Regions from separate parts of the Tessaracoccus terricola genome, predicted to be linked through region 2. Evidence: predicted binding sites of a transcription regulator. Region 2 holds the regulator's gene; each other region holds the start of a gene.
The links. The regulator LexA, encoded in region 2, represses DNA repair genes until DNA is damaged. The targets are predictions, from matches to a motif close to TCGAACANNTGTTCGA.
Positions count from the first base shown of each region.

Region 1: ACYU7G_RS15480 (HNH endonuclease signature motif containing protein) is a predicted target of LexA. The motif match lies at 2,182-2,197, and genes of this name have one in related genera.
Region 3: ACYU7G_RS16740 (HNH endonuclease signature motif containing protein) is a predicted target of LexA. The motif match lies at 2,509-2,524, and genes of this name have one in related genera.
Region 4: ACYU7G_RS16010 (DUF6504 family protein) is a predicted target of LexA. The motif match lies at 2,014-2,029, and genes of this name have one in related genera.

Region 1 covers NZ_BAAHBS010000005.1:1,186,386-1,190,816, forward strand. The annotation lists gene ACYU7G_RS15470 (MFS transporter) at 87-1,304, shown strand; gene ACYU7G_RS15475 (VOC family protein) at 1,679-2,089, opposite strand; gene ACYU7G_RS15480 (HNH endonuclease signature motif containing protein) at 2,205-3,485, shown strand; gene lnt (apolipoprotein N-acyltransferase) at 3,563-4,431, shown strand, end outside.
Region 2 covers NZ_BAAHBS010000002.1:66,517-70,947, forward strand. The annotation lists gene hflX (GTPase HflX) at 1-282, shown strand, start outside; gene ACYU7G_RS04665 (ATP-dependent DNA helicase) at 275-2,272, shown strand; gene lexA (transcriptional repressor LexA) at 2,279-3,049, opposite strand; gene ACYU7G_RS04675 (hypothetical protein) at 3,278-3,610, shown strand; gene nrdR (transcriptional regulator NrdR) at 3,803-4,330, shown strand; gene ACYU7G_RS04685 (vitamin B12-dependent ribonucleotide reductase) at 4,369-4,431, shown strand, end outside.
Region 3 covers NZ_BAAHBS010000007.1:173,066-177,496, reverse strand. The annotation lists gene ACYU7G_RS16750 (RsmD family RNA methyltransferase) at 1-257, opposite strand, end outside; gene ACYU7G_RS16745 (ATP-dependent DNA helicase RecG) at 257-2,461, opposite strand; gene ACYU7G_RS16740 (HNH endonuclease signature motif containing protein) at 2,585-3,511, shown strand; gene rpmB (50S ribosomal protein L28) at 3,556-3,741, opposite strand; gene ACYU7G_RS16730 (alpha/beta fold hydrolase) at 3,853-4,431, opposite strand, start outside.
Region 4 covers NZ_BAAHBS010000007.1:17,229-21,659, reverse strand. The annotation lists gene ACYU7G_RS16020 (DNA polymerase III subunit alpha) at 1-1,246, opposite strand, end outside; gene ACYU7G_RS16015 (SAV_6107 family HEPN domain-containing protein) at 1,243-1,569, opposite strand; gene ACYU7G_RS16010 (DUF6504 family protein) at 1,569-1,841, opposite strand; gene ACYU7G_RS16005 (acylphosphatase) at 2,092-2,361, shown strand; gene ACYU7G_RS16000 (hypothetical protein) at 2,400-3,581, shown strand; gene ACYU7G_RS15995 (DUF1707 SHOCT-like domain-containing protein) at 3,578-4,126, shown strand; gene ACYU7G_RS15990 (HelD family protein) at 4,297-4,431, shown strand, end outside.

The sequences.
Region 1 (4,431 bases), on a different contig from region 2:
CGGGGGAGCCCATGCCGACGGCGCGTGCTCCCCGTGGGCGACCCCGCCCGCAAGGTCGGGATGGGGGTGCGGCAGAATCACTGAACGTGCGATTCCTAGCCCTGACAGGTGGCGTCCTCATCCAGCTCGTGGTGGGAGGCGTCTACTCCTGGAGCCTGTTCGGACATGCCCTCCAGTCCCCGGAGGCCATGCAGCTGGGCGCCGTGGAGGCGGCGGTTCCGTTCGAGGTCGCCATCGGCATGATCTTCATCGGAACGTCGGTCGGCGGCAGGCTGCAGGACCGCAGCAGCCCGAGGATGGTCGCCCTGGTGGGCAGCTGCGTCTACGCGGGTGGCCTGATGATTGCCTCCGCCGCCAGGGGAGCGGAGGACTTCTGGCTCCTCGTACTCGGCTACGGGGTCATCGGCGGCTTCGGGTTGGGAATGGCCTACATCGTTCCGGTTGCGTTGCTCCAGAAGTGGTTCCCGGGCAAGCGTGCCTTGGTAACCGGCCTCGCGGTCGGTGGTTTCGGCTTCGGTGCCACCCTGACGTCGCCCGTGGCGCAGCGAATGCTGGAGGCGTCTCCCGAGGCGCCGGCCGCGGCGTTCCTCCCGCTGGGTGCGGCCTACCTGGTCCTGGGCGTGCTCGGATCCCTGCTCATGTTCACCCCGCCTGCCTCCGGCGCCGCTGCGACGGCCGCAGCGGGGGACTACACCGTGCGGGAGGCCCTCCGGACGCCGCAGTGGTACGCCCTGACGGCAATGCTCGCGGTGGCCGTCGCCGCAGGCATCTCGCTGGTGTCCATGATGGCCACGGCATCCGTCGAGATAGGCGGCTTCAGCGCAGCCGCGGCCGCGACGGTGGTGGGCGGCCTGGCGCTGTTCAACGGCGCCGGCCGGATCGCCTGGGCCGCGGTCGCGCAGCGGTTCGGCCCACTGCCTGCGCTGGCAGGGATCCTGGGCCTGCTCGGCATCTCGCTGATGGCCCTCCCGCACACCACGGGCATCGCCTTTCTCGCGCTCGCAGCCGCCGTCTACCTCTGTTACGGCGGTGCATTCGGCAGCCTTCCCGCGGCGGCGGGGGAGTTCTTCGGGCTCACCCACGCCGGCGCCATCTACGGCCTGGTCCTGGTTGGTTGGTCCGTGGCCGGCGTGCTCGGCCCGCTTGCCGCCTCCAGCCTCGTGGGCATCACCGGCGACTTCCGCCTTGCCTACAGCGTCATGGGAGCGATCGCCGTCGTCGGCGTCATCCTGCCGCTCCTGACACGCGCACCGCGCCGGCAGCCGGTGGGCACTGACGTCACCCAGTTGGCGGAGGCCTCCTGAGTTCGGATCTGTCACGGGGGCACATCTCTGGTGCGTCTAGGTAGTACGCATGCGTTGGCCCAACCACCACGAAGGAAGAGCCGTTGCCCCCGCGAGACCGACCATGGGAGCAACCCACACTCCGGCTGCGGTGACGAAACTGGCGTAGTCGGAGTCATAGCTGAACAGGGCGAGAAGGACGGCCGCGACGAGACCCGGGATGCCGACCCATGCCTTGTCCCCAAGTCATCGCGTACGTCGGCAGCATCATCAACACCAGCGCACCCACGACGAGCAGGAGAGCGGCGCTGTTCAGCAGCTTCAACAGGGGCAATCCTTCACGAGGTGACATAATGCTGCTTATCGGACATATTGGCCTAGGGGTCAGATGGCCGTCAGGAGCCCACTGACGGGTGGCTCTGGGCGGCCATCTCCGCCTCCGAGCGCAGGATGCAGAACTCGTTGCCCTCAGGGTCTGCAAGGACCACCCATCCGGTCCCGTCAGGCTTGCGCAGGTCAGCCAACTGCGTGGCGCCGAGTTCCAGCACTCTGCGCACTTCATCGTCGCGATTTCCCTCAGCCGGACGCAGGTCGAAGTGCAGACGGTTCTTCGTGAGCTTCTCGTCCGGCGTCTCGATGAACAGGATCTGGTGACCGCCGTCGGGCCGTTGGATCATGCATTCCTCGTGTCCAGGCTCGTTCGGATCACCGGGCAGGTCTACGTAGCCCAACAGTTGCTTCCACCACTCGGACAACTCGTAGGCGTTGTCGGCGTCGACGGTCGTGTGACTGATGAACGATGTCATCGCCCCAGTATCACTGGGTCGCTCGCTGTTGTCAGTGGTTGACGACACACTGTTTGGAAATCGAGAAGTTCGCTGAGCCCTTCCCCTAGTATTCGAACTGGTGTACTATTAGGTCATGGACGAGGAAGCCAACCACCACCTGGACCGCTGGATCGCGATGACCAGCCGGGCCGGGGTGCTGGCCGCCCAGATGGCACAGGTCAACGCAGACCTCGTCGAACTCGCCACCCACCTCGTCAAGACCCGCACCTGGGCCGGCGACGGCGTCCGCTCACCCGAGCACTGGCTGATGGTCTACTGCGCACTCTCCCCCGCCCGCGCCTCCGAAGTCATCGCCCTCGCACAACGCCCAGAACAAATGACCGGCATGGTGCAACGGATGCGCACCGGCCAAGTCAGCCTGGACCAGGCCGCCGTCGTCGCCCAAAACGTCCCCGACCAGTACGTGCAGTCCGTCTCCGAAGAAATGGTGGCGATGACCACCGTGCCCCAGTTGCGGCGCGCGCTGAACAAGCGCCAATTCACCCCACCCAAGCCACCCGAGGACATCACCCCCTACGACGAGATCGTCGCCGCCCTGCCCGAAGACGAACGACCGTTGGAACCAGTCGACGATGGGCCCGAACTGGACATGTACACCGTCGACGGCCGATTCCACCTGCGCTTCGAGGCCAACGCCCTCGACGGAGCCCTGGTCAAGAACGCCATCAAGGAAGCAAAAGACGCCCTGTTCACCGCCGGCAACACGGAAGCCACCTACGCCGACGCGCTCCTTGAAGTAGTCAACCGGTCGCTCCACGCGGTGGAGAGCAAGTCCCGCCTCGACCACTACCGCATCCACATCAACATGGACACCGACGGCAACGGCTGGCTCAGCAAGAAGGGCGCACTCCCCCAACACCTCCTCCGCCACGTCACCTGCGACGGGAAGATCCGGCCCGTGTGGCACACCGACGCCAAACCAGTCTCAGTCGGTCGAAGCCAGCGCATCGTCCCAGAGCGCACCCGCCGGCTGATCGAGGACCGCGACGGCGGCTGCCGCTACCCCGGCTGCACCACCACCCACTTCCTCGAGAACCACCACATCACCCACTGGAGCAAAGGCGGCACCACAGACATAGACACCCTCGTCTCCCTCTGCCCCAGACACCACCGCGAACACCACCAAGACCGATTCAGCATCCACGGAGACCCAACCACACCCACCGGACTGGTCTTCAAGAACCCACACGGCTGGCCACTGACCATCCAACACCCCGAAACCGTGCCACCCACCCAACACCCACCACCAGGACCGACCCCTCTGCGGGGTACACCCCTGGACGTCACCTGCGTCTACTTCGAACCCAACCAACCAGCACCACTCGAAGACGACACCTACCCACCCACCGGCTGACCCGGTGGCTGGGCGCGGGATTCCGCCGACAGGAGGCCCGGTTTGGGTCAGCGGCAGCCGCTACTACGCTTGGTCCCATGACCACGGTGGCCGTCGCCGACGTGCGGGCTGCCGGTGAGCCTGCCGCCCCTCCCCCGACCCCATTGCCCTCCCGGATCGACTTCCCCTTGCTGCTGGCAATCGCGTTGGTCTCAGGCTTGGCTGTCGGCACAGGATTCGCACCGCTGGGCTGGTGGCCCCTGGTCCCAGTCGGCGTCGCCGGTCTCGTCCTCGCCGTCCGCCGCGCCACAGGGCTGCGGGCTGCCACTGCCGTCGGGGCGGCGTTCGGGATGGCGCTCACCACCTTCACCATCAACTGGATGCATGTCATCGACCTGGCCGCCACCATCGGTCTGATCCTGGTGGTGTCGCTCTGGTACGTCCTGCTCGCTGTCATGATCAAGGCCGGTCAGCAGACCCGGTGGTGGCCCCTCCTCGCGGCGGGCTGCTGGGTGGCCATCGACTTCGCCGCCGCACGGTTCCCCTTCGGTGGGTTCGGGTGGCTTCGGCTCGGCTACACCCAGGTTGACTCCCCGCTGGCGGGGTTGCTGCCGCTGGTCGGGGTGGTCGGTGTCGGTCTCGTGACCGCGCTGCTCGGGACCTTCCTCGTGTGGCTGTTCGAGCAGCTCACGCCGCGACGGATCACGACCACAGCGGCACTCGTGGTGGTGATCGCCGCGACAGCGGTCCTGGGCGGCGCCGTGTCGGCGGCGACCCAGTCGGGCACGACGGCGGTCGGCTGGGTCCAGGGTGGGGCTCCCGGCGGTGGGGTGTACGGGCTGGGACCGGCCCGCACCATCACCACCAACCAGGCCCAGGCCACCAGAGCGCTGGCCGACGAGGTGTCTGCCGGACAGCTTCCGGCGCCAGACTTCGTCGTCTGGCCGGAGAACTCCACGGACCTGGA
Region 2 (4,431 bases):
ACAGACCTGCTCGCCCTGCGCGCCAACCATCCCGAGTCGCTGATCGTCTCAGCGCGGACCGGAGAGGGGATCGAAGAGTTGACGCGAGCCGTCGCCGAGGCGCTCCCGAGGCCCGAGGTGGAGGTGGACGTCGTGGTCCCCTACGAACGGGGCGATCTCGTCGACAGGATCCACCGGACCGGGCGGATCCAGGAACTCTCGCACACCCCGGAAGGCACGCAGGTCCGCGCCTTCGTGCGGCCGGCCCTCGCCGACGAGCTGTCCGAGTTCCCCCATGGGTGATGCCCTGACGGTGAAGGTTCTGCAGGCGGCCGTCTCGGGGATCGAAGGACGCGAACGCACCGGACAGTTGGCGATGGCCGAGGCCGTCGCAGAGAGCCTGACCCTTGGCCGGCACCTGCTCGTGCAGGCGGGCACGGGCACGGGCAAGTCACTCGGATACCTCGCGCCCGCGCTCGCCCACGTCGCCGGTACCGACGAACGAATTGTGATCGCCACGGCCACTCTCGCGCTCCAGGCCCAGCTCGCGAACAAGGACATCCCGGCCGCCCTGGACGCGGTGGAGGAAGTGTCGGGCAAGCGCCCGAAGGCGGCCATCCTGAAGGGGCGCACGAACTATGCCTGCCTCTACAGGGCGAGGTCCGGCGGCGTCTCGGCGCAGGGTTCACTGGTGGGGTCCGAGGACATCCAGGAGGCTGCTCCGGAGCTGGACTCGGTGAGCAAGCTCGGGGTCGAGGTGCTCGCACTGCGGGAGTGGGTCGAGGAGGAGGCCGAGCGGGGCGGGCTGGCGGACCGCGACGATGCGCCCACCCACACCAACGCCGGCTGGCAGCAGGTGTCCATCCCCACCAGGGAGTGCCTCGGCGTGGCGGCGTGCCCGTTCGGGGAGGAGTGCTTCGTGGAGGCCTCCCGGGACAGGGCCCGGGGCGCGCAAGTGGTCGTCACCAACCATGCCCTGCTGGCCATCAACGCCATGCACGGCCGCACGGCACTGCCGGAGCACTCGGCCCTCATCGTCGACGAGGCGCACGAACTGACCTCACGGATCACGACGGCGGCCACCAACGAGCTGACTCCCCTCATCGTCGAGCGCGCCGCCAAGCGTGCCATGACCTGGCTGGACGACGACCTGGCCACGGAGTTCCTTGAGTGCGCGGACACCCTGCGTGAGGCCCTCGACGAGTCGGAGGCCACCCGCATCGAGTCCGCTTCGGCACCGGTCACGTACGCTGCCGCGCAGATCCGCGACGTCAGCCGGCGCGCAGCCAGCGCGCTGTCCGGAAAGCACGATGACCCGGAGCGCACCCAGGCCACTGCTGCCGTCAAGGAGGTCTTCGACATCTCCGCCCGGATCGCAGGACTCGCGGATGCCGACGTCGTGTGGGTCAGTGACTCGGAGTTCCGCGGGCGGGCAGTCTGGGTGGCGCCGCTGAACGTGTCCGGGCTGCTCCGCTCGGAAGTCTTCGGGGAGACCCCGACCGTGCTCACGTCGGCGACGCTGGTGCTCGGCGGCGACTTCTCCTCATTCGCAGGCAGCGTGGGGCTCTCACGCTCCGACGAGGTTTCCGAGGACGCGGACCCCGACACGCTCGAGCCGCTCTCCTGGCGGGGACTCGACGTCGGTTCCCCGTTCGACTACCGCTCCCAGGGGATCCTGTATGCCACCAAGTCCCTCCCGAAACCGGGCAGGGACGGACTCACGCCGGAGGTGCTGGCTGAGATCGCGCAGCTGGTGTGGGCGGCGGGTGGCAGGACCCTCGGGCTGTTCGCGTCCAGGCGCAACGCCGAACAGGCTGCGGCCCACTGTCGGCGGGAGCTGCCCGACTTCAAGATCCTCTGCCAGGGCGACGCGCAACTGTCCGAGCTGCAGCGCGACTTCATCGCGGACCCAGAGACGTGCCTGTTCGGCACCATGTCACTCTGGCAGGGCGTCGACGTGCCGGGCGAGACCTGTCAGCTGGTCATCATCGACAAGATCCCGTTCCCACGTCCCGATGACCCCCTCATGCAGGCACGGAAGAAGGCCGTCGACGAGGCCGGCGGCAACGGTTTCATGAGCGTTGCCGCCACCCATGCGGCACTGCTGTTGGCACAGGGGACAGGGCGTCTGATCCGACGGAGTGAGGACAGGGGAGTGGTCGCGATCCTGGACCCACGCCTGGTCACTGCCAGGTACGGACGCTTCCTGTCGAGTTCCCTGCCGGGATTCTGGCCAACGACGGACCCCGACATCGCCGTGCGTGCGCTTCGGCGGCTGCGGGGCGAGGAGTAGCGGGACTCACACGCGGCGCAGCACCGCCACGACCTTGCCCATGATCCTGGCGTGCGTGCCGTCGATGGGCTCGTAGTTCTCGTTGTGCGGCATCAGCCACACGCGGCCGTCCTTGCGCTTGAGCGTCTTGACGGTTGCCTCGTCGTCGATCAGCGCAGCCACGATGTCGCCGTTGACCGCGTCATCCTGCTGGCGCACGACGACGAAGTCTCCGTCGCAGATCGCGGCATCCACCATCGAGTCACCACTCACCTCGAGCATGAACAGGGTGCCGTCCCCGACGAGCTGCTTGGGCAGGGCGAACATGTCCTCGACCCGCTGTTCGGCGAGGATCGGCCCGCCGGCCGCGATCCGACCGACGAGCGGGGCACTGACCGTGCTTGGCGAATCGTTGTAGCTCTGTTCGGAGGCGAGCTCGGGTGCGGGGGCGGCAGCCTGCTCAGCGTTCGGAATGGTGACCACCAGTGCACGTGGGCGGTTCGGGTCCCTACGGAGGAAGCCCTTCTCCTCGAGCACCTTCAGCTGGTAGGAGACGCTGGAGGTCGAGGCAAGACCGGCCTGCCTGGCGAGTTCCCGGATCGAGGGCGGGTAGCCCATCGTCTCAACTGCTTCCTTGATGACCTGCAGGATTCGACGCTGCCGATGCGTCAGCCCGAATGCGTCAGCCGGGCCGTCGGGGAGGATCGCGATGCCCTCCAGGTCCGCCTCGACCTGGGCTGCGGTGGGGCGGCCGGCCCTGGATGCTCGCTTCGGTGGGTTCTTGCGCTCGTCTGCCATGGCAACCAGCATATCGAACAAATCCGAACACGTGTTCGATCTCGGGTCTGCGTGTCTTCCGGGGTGCATCAGTTGTCAGTGCCCGTTGATCTACTTGCTCTCGTGTCCGACACGCCGATGAAGCCGATTCGAACGATCGTTTGAATCAAGGGCGGATCTGGGGTAGCGTTCATTCGAACAGACGTTCGACATCCCGCGGATGGCGGGTGTCGCCGAGAGGAGAACAAGATGAGCATCGCGGTTGCAGCACCCGGTACCCGTACTGGCGCAAAGCCCGGCCGGCGCCCAGTGGCGCCCGGTGGGCGCCCGCGCGTCGAGCCGCCGCTGGCTCGCCCCGTGGTCGGCCCTCGCCCCGGTCGGGGCCGCAGCGTCGCGGCCTGTCGTGTCGGGCCCCGTCCCCGCGGTCAGTTCCTGCTGGGACTGAAGGTCGCTACAGTGGCTGTCCTGGCCGTCGTCGGCATCGGTGCCTCGGTGGCTGAGTTCGTCAGCTGGGAGTCGCCGAATCCTGCCGTCGAGTACGTCCAGGGTGACCCTGCCTGGGCCCACGTCGAGGGGCGCTGAGCCCCTTCCGGGGAGTCCCGCCGCGACACGCCGGGAAGTGTTGACCGTAGGGGGTCAGGGACCTAGAGTTCACTAGATCTAGTAGTTACGTCGGTGTGTTTACCCAACAACTTGTGTTTTGGGTGGCACACTGAAGATCAAGTGAAACCCCGGCCGCAAGTGCTTCGGCTGGTTGACGAGAGGATCCCGGCCGTGCACTGCCCCTTCTGTCGACACGAGGACACCAAGGTGTCGGACTCGCGTGCGACCGAGGACGGTTCGGCCATCCGTAGGCGTCGCACATGTCCCGTGTGCGAGCGGAAGTTCACGACGGTGGAGCAAGTTCAGCTCACCGTCGTCAAGAGGTCCGGCGTCACGGAACCGTTCAATCGCGAAAAGGTGATCAAGGGCGCCACCAAGGCGTGTCAAGGAAGGCCCGTCACTTCGGCCCAACTCGCTGCCCTGGGGCAGCAGGTGGAGGAGACCCTCCGGTCGAGCGGACAGGCAGAGATTCCGGCGGAGACAGTCGGAGTCGCCATCCTCGGGCCACTCGGTGAACTCGACCCCGTCGCCTACCTGCGATTCGCCAGTGTCTACAAGAACTACCAGTCGGTCGATGACTTCGCGGCCGAGATCGAGGCCATGCGGACGAGGCTCGCCGAGTCCCCGGCCACCCCGGAGGGGCGCAAGTCCTCACGCCGGGGAGCGAAGTCGATGACGCAAGAGCCCCTGATCGGTTGATCCGGTCTTCCAAACCCAGCACAAGTGAGGATCCAGTTATGACCACGACTGCCACGAAGCCTGCTTCCGGCCGTGCACGCAAGTCGAACCCGGGGAAGGCC
Region 3 (4,431 bases), on a different contig from region 2:
GTGCGGTTGTCGACGCACACCACCCTGGCGGCCCCCCGGCTCGCGGCCTCGAGCCCGAGGCCACCGCCACCCGAGTACAGGTCGAGCACCGCGACCCCCTCGAGCTGCTGCGAGGAGTCTGCATCCACGGTCCCGAACCACGTCGCCAGCGAGGAGAACAACGCCTCCTTGACCCGGTCCGTGGTGGGTCTGGTGGCATCGCCCTTCGGGGACGCCAGACGTTTGCCCCGGGCACGGCCCGAGATGATCCTGCTCATCAGCTCTTCTCCAACCAGTCGCCGGCGGCCACGAGTTCGGCTGCGGTCACGAGATCGGCCAGCCGCGGGTCGTCGCCCGCCCGCTCGTCGGCCACGACGCGTTCGGCCAGGACCTTCGCCTGCTGGATCATGGCCGCGTCGGTCAGGACCCGCAGGAGCTTCAGGGAGGACTGCCCGGACTGCGAGGCGCCGAGCACGTCACCCTCGCGCCGCAGCTGCAGGTCCCGCTCCGCCAGCGCGAACCCGTCGGTGCTGGCCACGAGCGCGTCCAGCCGTTCCACGGCGGTGAAGTTCTCGTCGGCCGGGGCGGCCAGCAGCAGGCAGAGCCCGGGGTGGGCGCCACGGCCGATGCGTCCCCGCAACTGGTGCAGCTGGGAAATACCGAAACGGTCCGCGTCCATGACCACCATCACGGTGGCGTTGGGTACGTCGACCCCCACCTCGATCACAGTGGTGGCCACCAGCACGTCGGTCCGTCCGGCCGCGAAGTCCGCCATGGCGGCGTCCCGCTCCGCGACCGGCTGCTTGCCGTGCACCATCCCGAGGCGGAGGCCCTGCAACGGACCTGCCTCGAGCTCGGGCAGCAACTCCGTGACGGCGGTGAGCCCCTCCCCCGCCTCCAGGTCCGCGTCGGTCTGCTTGCCGGTGATGGCCGGGCACACGATGAACGCCTGCCTGCCCTGCACCACCTCCTCGCGGATGCGTTCCCAGGCGCGCTCCACCCAGGTGGGTTGGGTCCGGGTGTCCACACTCACCGTCTGCACCGGGGAGCGTCCCGCCGGGAGCTGGCGCAGTTCGGAGACCGCCAGGTCACCGAACACGGTCATGGCGATGGAGCGGGGGATCGGTGTGGCCGTCATCACGAGGGTGTGGGGCTGGCGTTCGGCCTTGGCGGCCAGCGCAGCCCGCTGCTCCACCCCGAAGCGGTGCTGCTCGTCGATCACCACCAGGCCCAGGTCCTGGAACCTGACCGGGTCGCTGAGCAGGGCATGGGTGCCGACGACGATGCCGGCCTCCCCGCGCTCGATCTCCGCGAGTGTGTCCCGCTTGGCCGCCGCGGAACGGGCACCGGTCAGGAGGGCGACGGAGGTGGCGTCCGGGTGGGCGCCCAGCTGTTGGCCGGCACCGAGCTCGCCGAGGAGCTTGGTGATGGTGGCGTGGTGCTGCTTGGCGAGCACCTCCGTCGGGGCGAGCAGGACGGCCTGGCCGCCGGTGTCCACGACCGCGAGCATGGCCCGCAGTGCGACGATGGTCTTGCCAGAACCCACCTCGCCCTGCAGCAGACGGTGCATCGGGTGGTCCTGGGCCAGGTCCGCGAAGACCTGATCCCCCACCTCCTGCTGGCCCTCGGTGAGGGTGAACGGCAACCGCTGGTCGAAGGCCGCGAGCAGGCCGTCGTCGCGGCGGGGTCGGGGGGTGGCGGCCTGACCCTCGAGCTCCGCCCGTCGGTGCGCCATGGCCAGCTGCATCCCGAACGCCTCGTCGAAGCGGAGCCTCTCGATGCCCTTCGCCGCGTCGGCCTTGTCCACCGGCTCGTGCACCTCGGCCAGCGCCTTGTCCAGGGGCAGCACCCCGGCCTCGGCCACCACCCAGTCCGGCAGCGTGTCCCCCAGCGGCGTGACCGTGGGCAGCACGAGGCTGATGGACTCGGCGATGGTCCAGGTGGGCAGCTTCGCGGTTGCCGGGTACAGGCCCACCATCGTGCTGCGCTGGACGGCGCGTTCCATGTGCTTCTGGACCTCGGACTTCTTGGCCGTCACCTGCCCGGCGGCGTCGATGATGACGAAGTCCGGGTGCGTGAGCTGGAACTCGTTGTTGAACACGCCCACCTTGCCGATGAAGATCCCGCGACTGCCCTGCGTCAACAGACCGGACCACCACTTGGCGAGGTGCGGCTTGGGCGCGAACAGCGTGATGCGCAGGTAGTTGTCCCCGTCGGTGAGGATGGACTCCACCCGGGTGCGGGCGCCGTGCTTGACCTCCGTGCGGTGCACCTTGGCCACCAGGGCGACGTCCTCGCCCACGCGCAGGTCACCCAGGTCACTCATCTCGGTGCCCGGGAGGTAGCGGCGGGGGGTGTGCCTGACCAGGTCACCCACCGTCGTGATGCCGAGCTTCGCGAAGTGCTCGGCCGTCTTCCCACCGACGACGTCACGGAGCCCACGATGCAGTTCCCGCTGGATCTCCGTTCGCCACTTGACCATGCCCGGAAGCCTACAAGTAGCGGCTGACACCCACCGCCGCCGCCGTCTCGGACGCCTGTCCCATGGAACTGTCAGTGCGCCATGACAGTGTGGACCAATGGAACGCAGGGATCCGTTGATCGGATGTCGTTCGGGAGGCTGCTGCGCTTCGCGAGGGGTGCCGTTGCCCAGGCAGACCCGGAGGCGGCAGCCGCCAGGGAGCGCAAGCAGAAGCGTGGCCGTGCCGTCTTCATCGGGAACCACGACTCGGGCACCAGAACCGTGTTCGCGCGGATCGCCACCCGCGACGCCCTCCTGCTCCAGCGGAGCCTCCAGGAACTCGCAGGCGTGATGGTGGAGCACGGAGACACACGCAGCCTCGACCAGCGGCGGGCCTCGGCACTCGGCTGGCTGGCAGACCCGGACCGGGCTGCGAGCTGGCTCTCCGGGGACGCCACCGCCGCACCGCACAAGGGGCGCAGCATCGTGTACGTCCACCTCGCCGCCGAGTCGCTGGGCAGCCAACACGATCCGGACCAGACGCCCGCGGTGGCCCGGGTGGAGGGCATCGGCCCGATCGCCTCGGACCTGCTGCCGGAGTTCCTCAGCGGCACCAACGTCACCGTCCGCCCTGTGGTGGACCTGAACGGCCTCCCACCGGTCGACGCCTACGAGATCCCCCGGATGATCCGCGAGGCAGTGCTCACGCGGCACCCCGTGGACGGGTTCCCGTTCTCCTCGCTGCCCGCACGCCACCTGGACCTGGACCACATCCGGCCGTTCCAGCGGGGCCCGGCGGGCGGCCGGGGGCAGACCCACGTGGACGGCTTGTTGCCGCAGTCCCGCCGCGCGCACCGGGCGAAGACCCGCGGGGACTGGCGGGTGCGGCCCGACTCCCCCGGTGTCGCGGAGTGGACCTCCCCGCTGGGATGGCGCTACCGGGTGAATCCGGACGGCACCACACCGCTGACACGCCCCAGGCTGATGGCCGGGCACCTCAGGATCGCGCGGAGGGCGACGATGCGTGTCCGCACGGTTGGCAAAGGGCGCAAAAAGGCCGATGACCCGTAGCCACGGCCACGGGTCATCGGTACTTGGTTCTGTGTCTGCTCAGGTCAGCGTGAGACCTTGCCGGCCTTCAGGCAGGAGGTGCAGACATTGAGACGCTTGGGGGCGCCGTCGACGGTGGCACGAACGCGCTGGATGTTCGGGTTCCAGCGACGATTGGTCTTCTTCTTGGACCAAGGCACGTTGTGACCGAAGCCGGGTCCCTTGGCGCAAACATCACATACGGCGGCCACTGGAATCTCCCTTGTTGCTTGCCAGACGCAGGATTGCGTCCGGTCGATCGTCAACTGCCCGACGGCGACGGCCGTAGGCAACCTGTAGATCATAACCGAGGCCCGGGTGATTCACAAAGTTGGGTCGAGCACTTCCCGGAGTCGGGCTGCGAACGCGTCCGGCCGCCCGCCCGAGGCCTCATCTGCCACGAAGCTCCCGTGCCCGCCCGGGAAGCCCACCACCGTGAGCCCGAGCGCTTCCGCAGCGCTCCGGGCCCCACGGGCGGCGACCCCGCCACCGGACTCGTCCCCCACGCCGACGCGGATGCGGCCGGACACGGCGGCGATCGCGGACGCGTCAAGTTCATGGCTGGGTCCGTTGTGGATGCTGCCCGCGAGCATCGGGTCATCGCGGGACCCGTCGTCGGTGGTGGGCAGACCGAAGGCCTGCGGCTCTGGTACCGGGGCACGCAGGTAGTCCTCGTCGAGTTCCCCGTCATGCATCACCAGCGTGATGAACCGCGCCATCGCCGGCCCGAAGCCCTCCCGCTGGTAGCTGTCCGCGATGTCGGCCATCGCCTGCCGGACGTGGCGTCGGTCGGGCAGGAACTGGGTCAGTGGCGGTTCGTGAGCAACCAGGAGGTGGACCAACTCGCCGTGGCGTTCCATCAGGGCCAGCGCGTTGATCGCCCCACCGCTCGACGCGAACAC
Region 4 (4,431 bases), on a different contig from region 2:
CCCGCAGCGGGGAGAGAAACCGCTCCATGACCAGGCCGTACCGGATGGGGTCCACACCGGAGACGCCGAGCGCGTAGTTGACGAGGCTGCCGGCGCCGGAGCCGCGGGCGGCGCAGCGGATGCCGAGGTCTCCGATCAGGCCGACGACGTCGGCGACGGTGAGGAAGTAGGACTCGAACCCGAGCTTGCCGATGACGGCGAGTTCGTCGTCGAGCCGGTCCAGCACCTCTCGCGCCGGGGTGCCGTAGCGCTCCACCAGCCCGGACTCGCAGCGGGCGCGCAGCACCGCGGGAGCCTCCTGCGGGGTGGTCCCGAGGGTCTCGAACTCGGGCAGGCGGATCTCGCCCAGGCCGATGTCCTCGACCGGGTGCAGGCGGCACTCCTCCCCCAGCTCCCGGGTGCGGCCGAGCAGCCCGTCCACGTCGGTCCCGGACAGGTGGGCCACCTCCCGGGCGGCCGCCAGCATCGCCCCGGTGGACTTCAGGTGGCCCTCGGCGTTGCGGCGGTCCACGTTGCGCAGGTCCAGCGGCACCAGCCGTCGGGCGGCGTCGAGGACGTCGGCGGTGGCGGCCTGCCCGCGGTGGGCCATCCGCACCATGTTGGTGAGCACGGAGCGCAGCCCCAACTCCTCGGCGAGGTGCACCATGCCGGCCGCCTGGTGGGCCGAGGCGGGCCCGCGGCCACCGGTGTGGTGGTTGGTGGCGGCCAGCACGAGGCCGTCCCCCACCAGTTCGCGCCAGCGGGCGACCTCGTCCCGGGCGGCGTCGAGCTCCCCGGCGGCGACGAGTTCCCCTAGCCGGGAGTCCGCGCCGAGCATGACGACGGCGTCCCGGCCTGCGCAGTGGTTGCCGATCAGTTCGGCCGTGGCCACTGGTTCTGAGCGTTCCCCGGAGAGGTGCACGCGGGAGATGAGCTGGCACAGGGTCCCCCAGCCCCGCCGGGAACTGGCGAGCACGACGGCGCGCGGCAGCCGCTCGTCGCGCAGTTGCCCGCCCCGGGCGGCGGCGGGGCGGCGCACGGGTGGGCCCCCGTCACCGACGGCCAGGTCCACCCCCACCACGGGCATCACACCGGCCTTGAGGCAGGCCTTCGCGAACCGCACGGCCCCGTAGAGGCCGTTCCGGTCGGTGAGGGCGAGGGTGTCCATGCCGTGCTCGGCGGCGGCCGCCACCAGGGCGCTGGGGTGGGAGGTGCCGTACTGGAAGGAGTAGCCGGAGGCCACCCTCAGGTGCGTGAACGGGGTCATGAGACACCCCTGGCCCGTCTGACGCGGCGGGCGGCGTCGGCGGTGAAGCGTTCGAGGTCGCGGGCGAGGTCATCGGCCTCGCGCTCACTGATGATGGCGTGCTCCCCCGCTGCCGCCACCTCCACCCGCATGGCCAGGTAACCGAAGAACGAAGCCCACTCGCCCAGTTCGGGGGCCGCCAGCCCCAGCAGTTCCCAGACGTCGTGGCGCCCCGGGAAGCGGCGCGGCGAGGCCGAGATCACCTTGAGGGCAACCTGCTCGGCCTCCCGGTGGGCGTGGACGTAGCGGTCCGCGGGCCGCAGCAACGGATCGGGTGCGCGCATCAGTCGCTCACCGCCTGCAGCACCCAGTCCTCGTCGCCGACGGAGTGGGCGAGTTCGTAGACGCCGCGGTGCGAGCCGTTGCCGGCCTCGACGCGCCAGACCTCGCGCTCCCGGGTGAGGTCACCCACCCCGGGTTCCGGGTGTTGCCACCACGCCGTCGAGCGGCTCCACCTGCCCTGGACCTCCTTGACCAGGAGCAGCCGCCCCCGCCAGATGAACTGCCTGGGTTGGTCGCTGAACAGCACGTGGATGGGTTCTTCGTAGCTGCGCATGAGGGCCTCCCGCGGGATCGTCCGCCCGGCTCCCCGGGCGATGTGTGTTCTGAGATTCGACCCTCGTCGGGAAGCTTCGGGTCCGGCGCAGGGGTCGAGTCCACGCCGGACCCGAAGCGGCCCAGATGTGTCGAACGGTTCGAACGGAGCCCTTCCCCAAGACCCTCCTGATTCGAACGACTGTTCGATACGTTGACCACTATAACCCCACCCTCCGACAACAGGTCAAGGGCGGGGCAGGATGGTCCCCATGAGACGAGTGCATGTCATCGTGACCGGAACCGTGCAGGGGGTCGGCTTCCGCTGGAGCACCCAGCTGCGGGCCGAGGAACTCGGACTCTCCGGCTGGGTCCGCAACCGCCCCGACGGCACCGTGGAGGCCGAGCTGGAGGGCCCGGAGGACACCGTGGAACAGCTGCTCTCCTGGATGGCTGACGGTCCGCCCAGCGCCCGGGTGCGGGACCTCCGGACCCGCGACGTCGGGGTCACGGGCGCCTCGGGCTTCGAGGTCCGGGCCTGACCCATTCGGTGTCTCCTGCTGGCGCTAAGGTCTGGCACATGACCCTGACTGTGCGCGGCGCCTCCATCGCCGGGATGGCCGCCGCTGCCCGGTTGGCACGGCTCGGACACGGGGTCACCCTCATCACCGACGGCGAACCCCTCGGCACCCGCTGGGCCGCCGTCCCCGGACCGGGCGGGCACCTCGTCGACGCGATGCCGCAGGTGGTCCAGCTGCCCGCCACCTGGCGGGACCTGTTCAAGAAGTCCGGCGGGCACCTGCAGGCCGAGTTCAACCGGGGCGGCCTGGAATGGGCCGAGGCACCGGCTGCCGAGCACCGCTTCGCCGACGGCACCGTCGTCGCCCTCCCCACCGAACGGGGAGCGCGGCACCGAGCCGTGACAGCCGCCTTCGGAGCCGGTGCCGCGGCCCGCTGGCGCAAGCTGGTGGACGGTCTCGACGAGCTCTGGCGGGCCTATCGCCACCACGCGCTCGAGGGCGTGGCCCCCGTGACCACCCGTGAGCAGCGGCGCAGCCTGTGGCTGGACCGCAGCCTCGGGGACCTGGCCGCGGACCTGGCCTCGCCCCTGGGGCGGCTGGTCACGGACCTCGGGGACTCGTCCCGGTCCCCCGCCCTGCTGGCGGTCCGCCTCCACGTGGAGCAGCTCTTCGGGCGTTGGCAGGTCATCGATTCCGACGGCGTCGCACAACGCCCCTCGGTGCTGGTGGACCTGCTCGCCGCCCGCCTGGCGGAGCGTGGCGTCGAGGTCTTGGGGCAGGGCACGGGCACACCGGACGTGGACTGCCGCCCCGGCGCCGCCCGACCCGCCGTCGCCTTCGCCCGGGGCCCGGGACCCGCACGGGCCCCACGCGTGCACCACGAGTTGCGGGAGGGCAGCGTCGACGGCATCACGGAGACGGTGGACCACACCGGCCCACGGCCCGTGGTGACATGGCTGCGCCCCATCACCGAGGGCGTGCTCTCCACCGTCCACGACCACACCTCCCCCACCCCGGACCCGCGCTGGGGGCTCGAGACCCGCCGCGCCCGCCACTGGCTGCGGCGCCCACCGGTGGTCTCGGACGTCCTGCGGGCCTCGGCGTCGTCCCCGGCGGGTTCGGAGCCGTGGGCCGAACTGGGCAGTGCCGCACTGGCGGTCTACGAGTTGCACGAGCGCCTGACCGGCGAGGACTCCCGCCCGACGAACAAGGACTTCCGCCCCGGTAGGCTGGATCGATGAGCACGCAAAGCCCCTGGGCCGGTTTCAGCACCGACCCGCGCGGTCGGTCCGGCCGTCGACTGCGTGCCTCCGACCGCGACCGTGACCACGCCGCGTCCATCCTCGCGAACGCCTACGCCGAGGGACGGCTGCGCACCGAGGAGCACTCGCAGCGCCTCGACGCGGCCCTGGCCGCCGAGCACCTCGGAGACCTGGTCCCCATCATCACGGACCTCGTGGTCCCGGCCCCCGCCGCTCCACGAGCAACCCCCAGCCGATTCCGGCGGAAGGGGGAACTCGCCCCCGACGCCTCGGGGTGGCGCCGCAAGAGCTTGGCCGCCCGCACCGCTTCCCAGAACCCCGGCCCCCGGATGGTTGCGGTGGCCCTTCCCCTGCTGGTCGCCGCGGCATCGGTCGCCTTCCTGGTGTTCGGCCACTTCCCCTTCTGGCTGCTACTCATCCTGCCGGTGCTGTTCGCGGCCTCCGCCGTTCGACGCGCCAAGGACCGCTCCCCCGGTCCCGGTGGCACCAACCAGTTGCCGAACCCCAACCGGGACGATCTCTGACGCAGCCTCGGGCCGGCGAACCTGGCACGGCGGGCGCCCAGTGTGGCGATCATGCTGGTGAGGCATCAGGATCACCACGCTGAGCCGGCCCGGCCCTCGGGTAGTGGACAGCACCGGCGGGACCCAAGGGGTAAGCTTGTACGTCAGTCTCTAGTTGAGGATGCAATCTTTTGACCACTTCACGCCATGACCTGGAACGAGAAATCGCTCTGGAACAGGCCCACGTCGACAAGGTCTACGCAAACCTCGCCAACGCGACGGCGAGCGCGAAGCAGGTGGCCCGGCAGGGACGCGAGATCTTCATG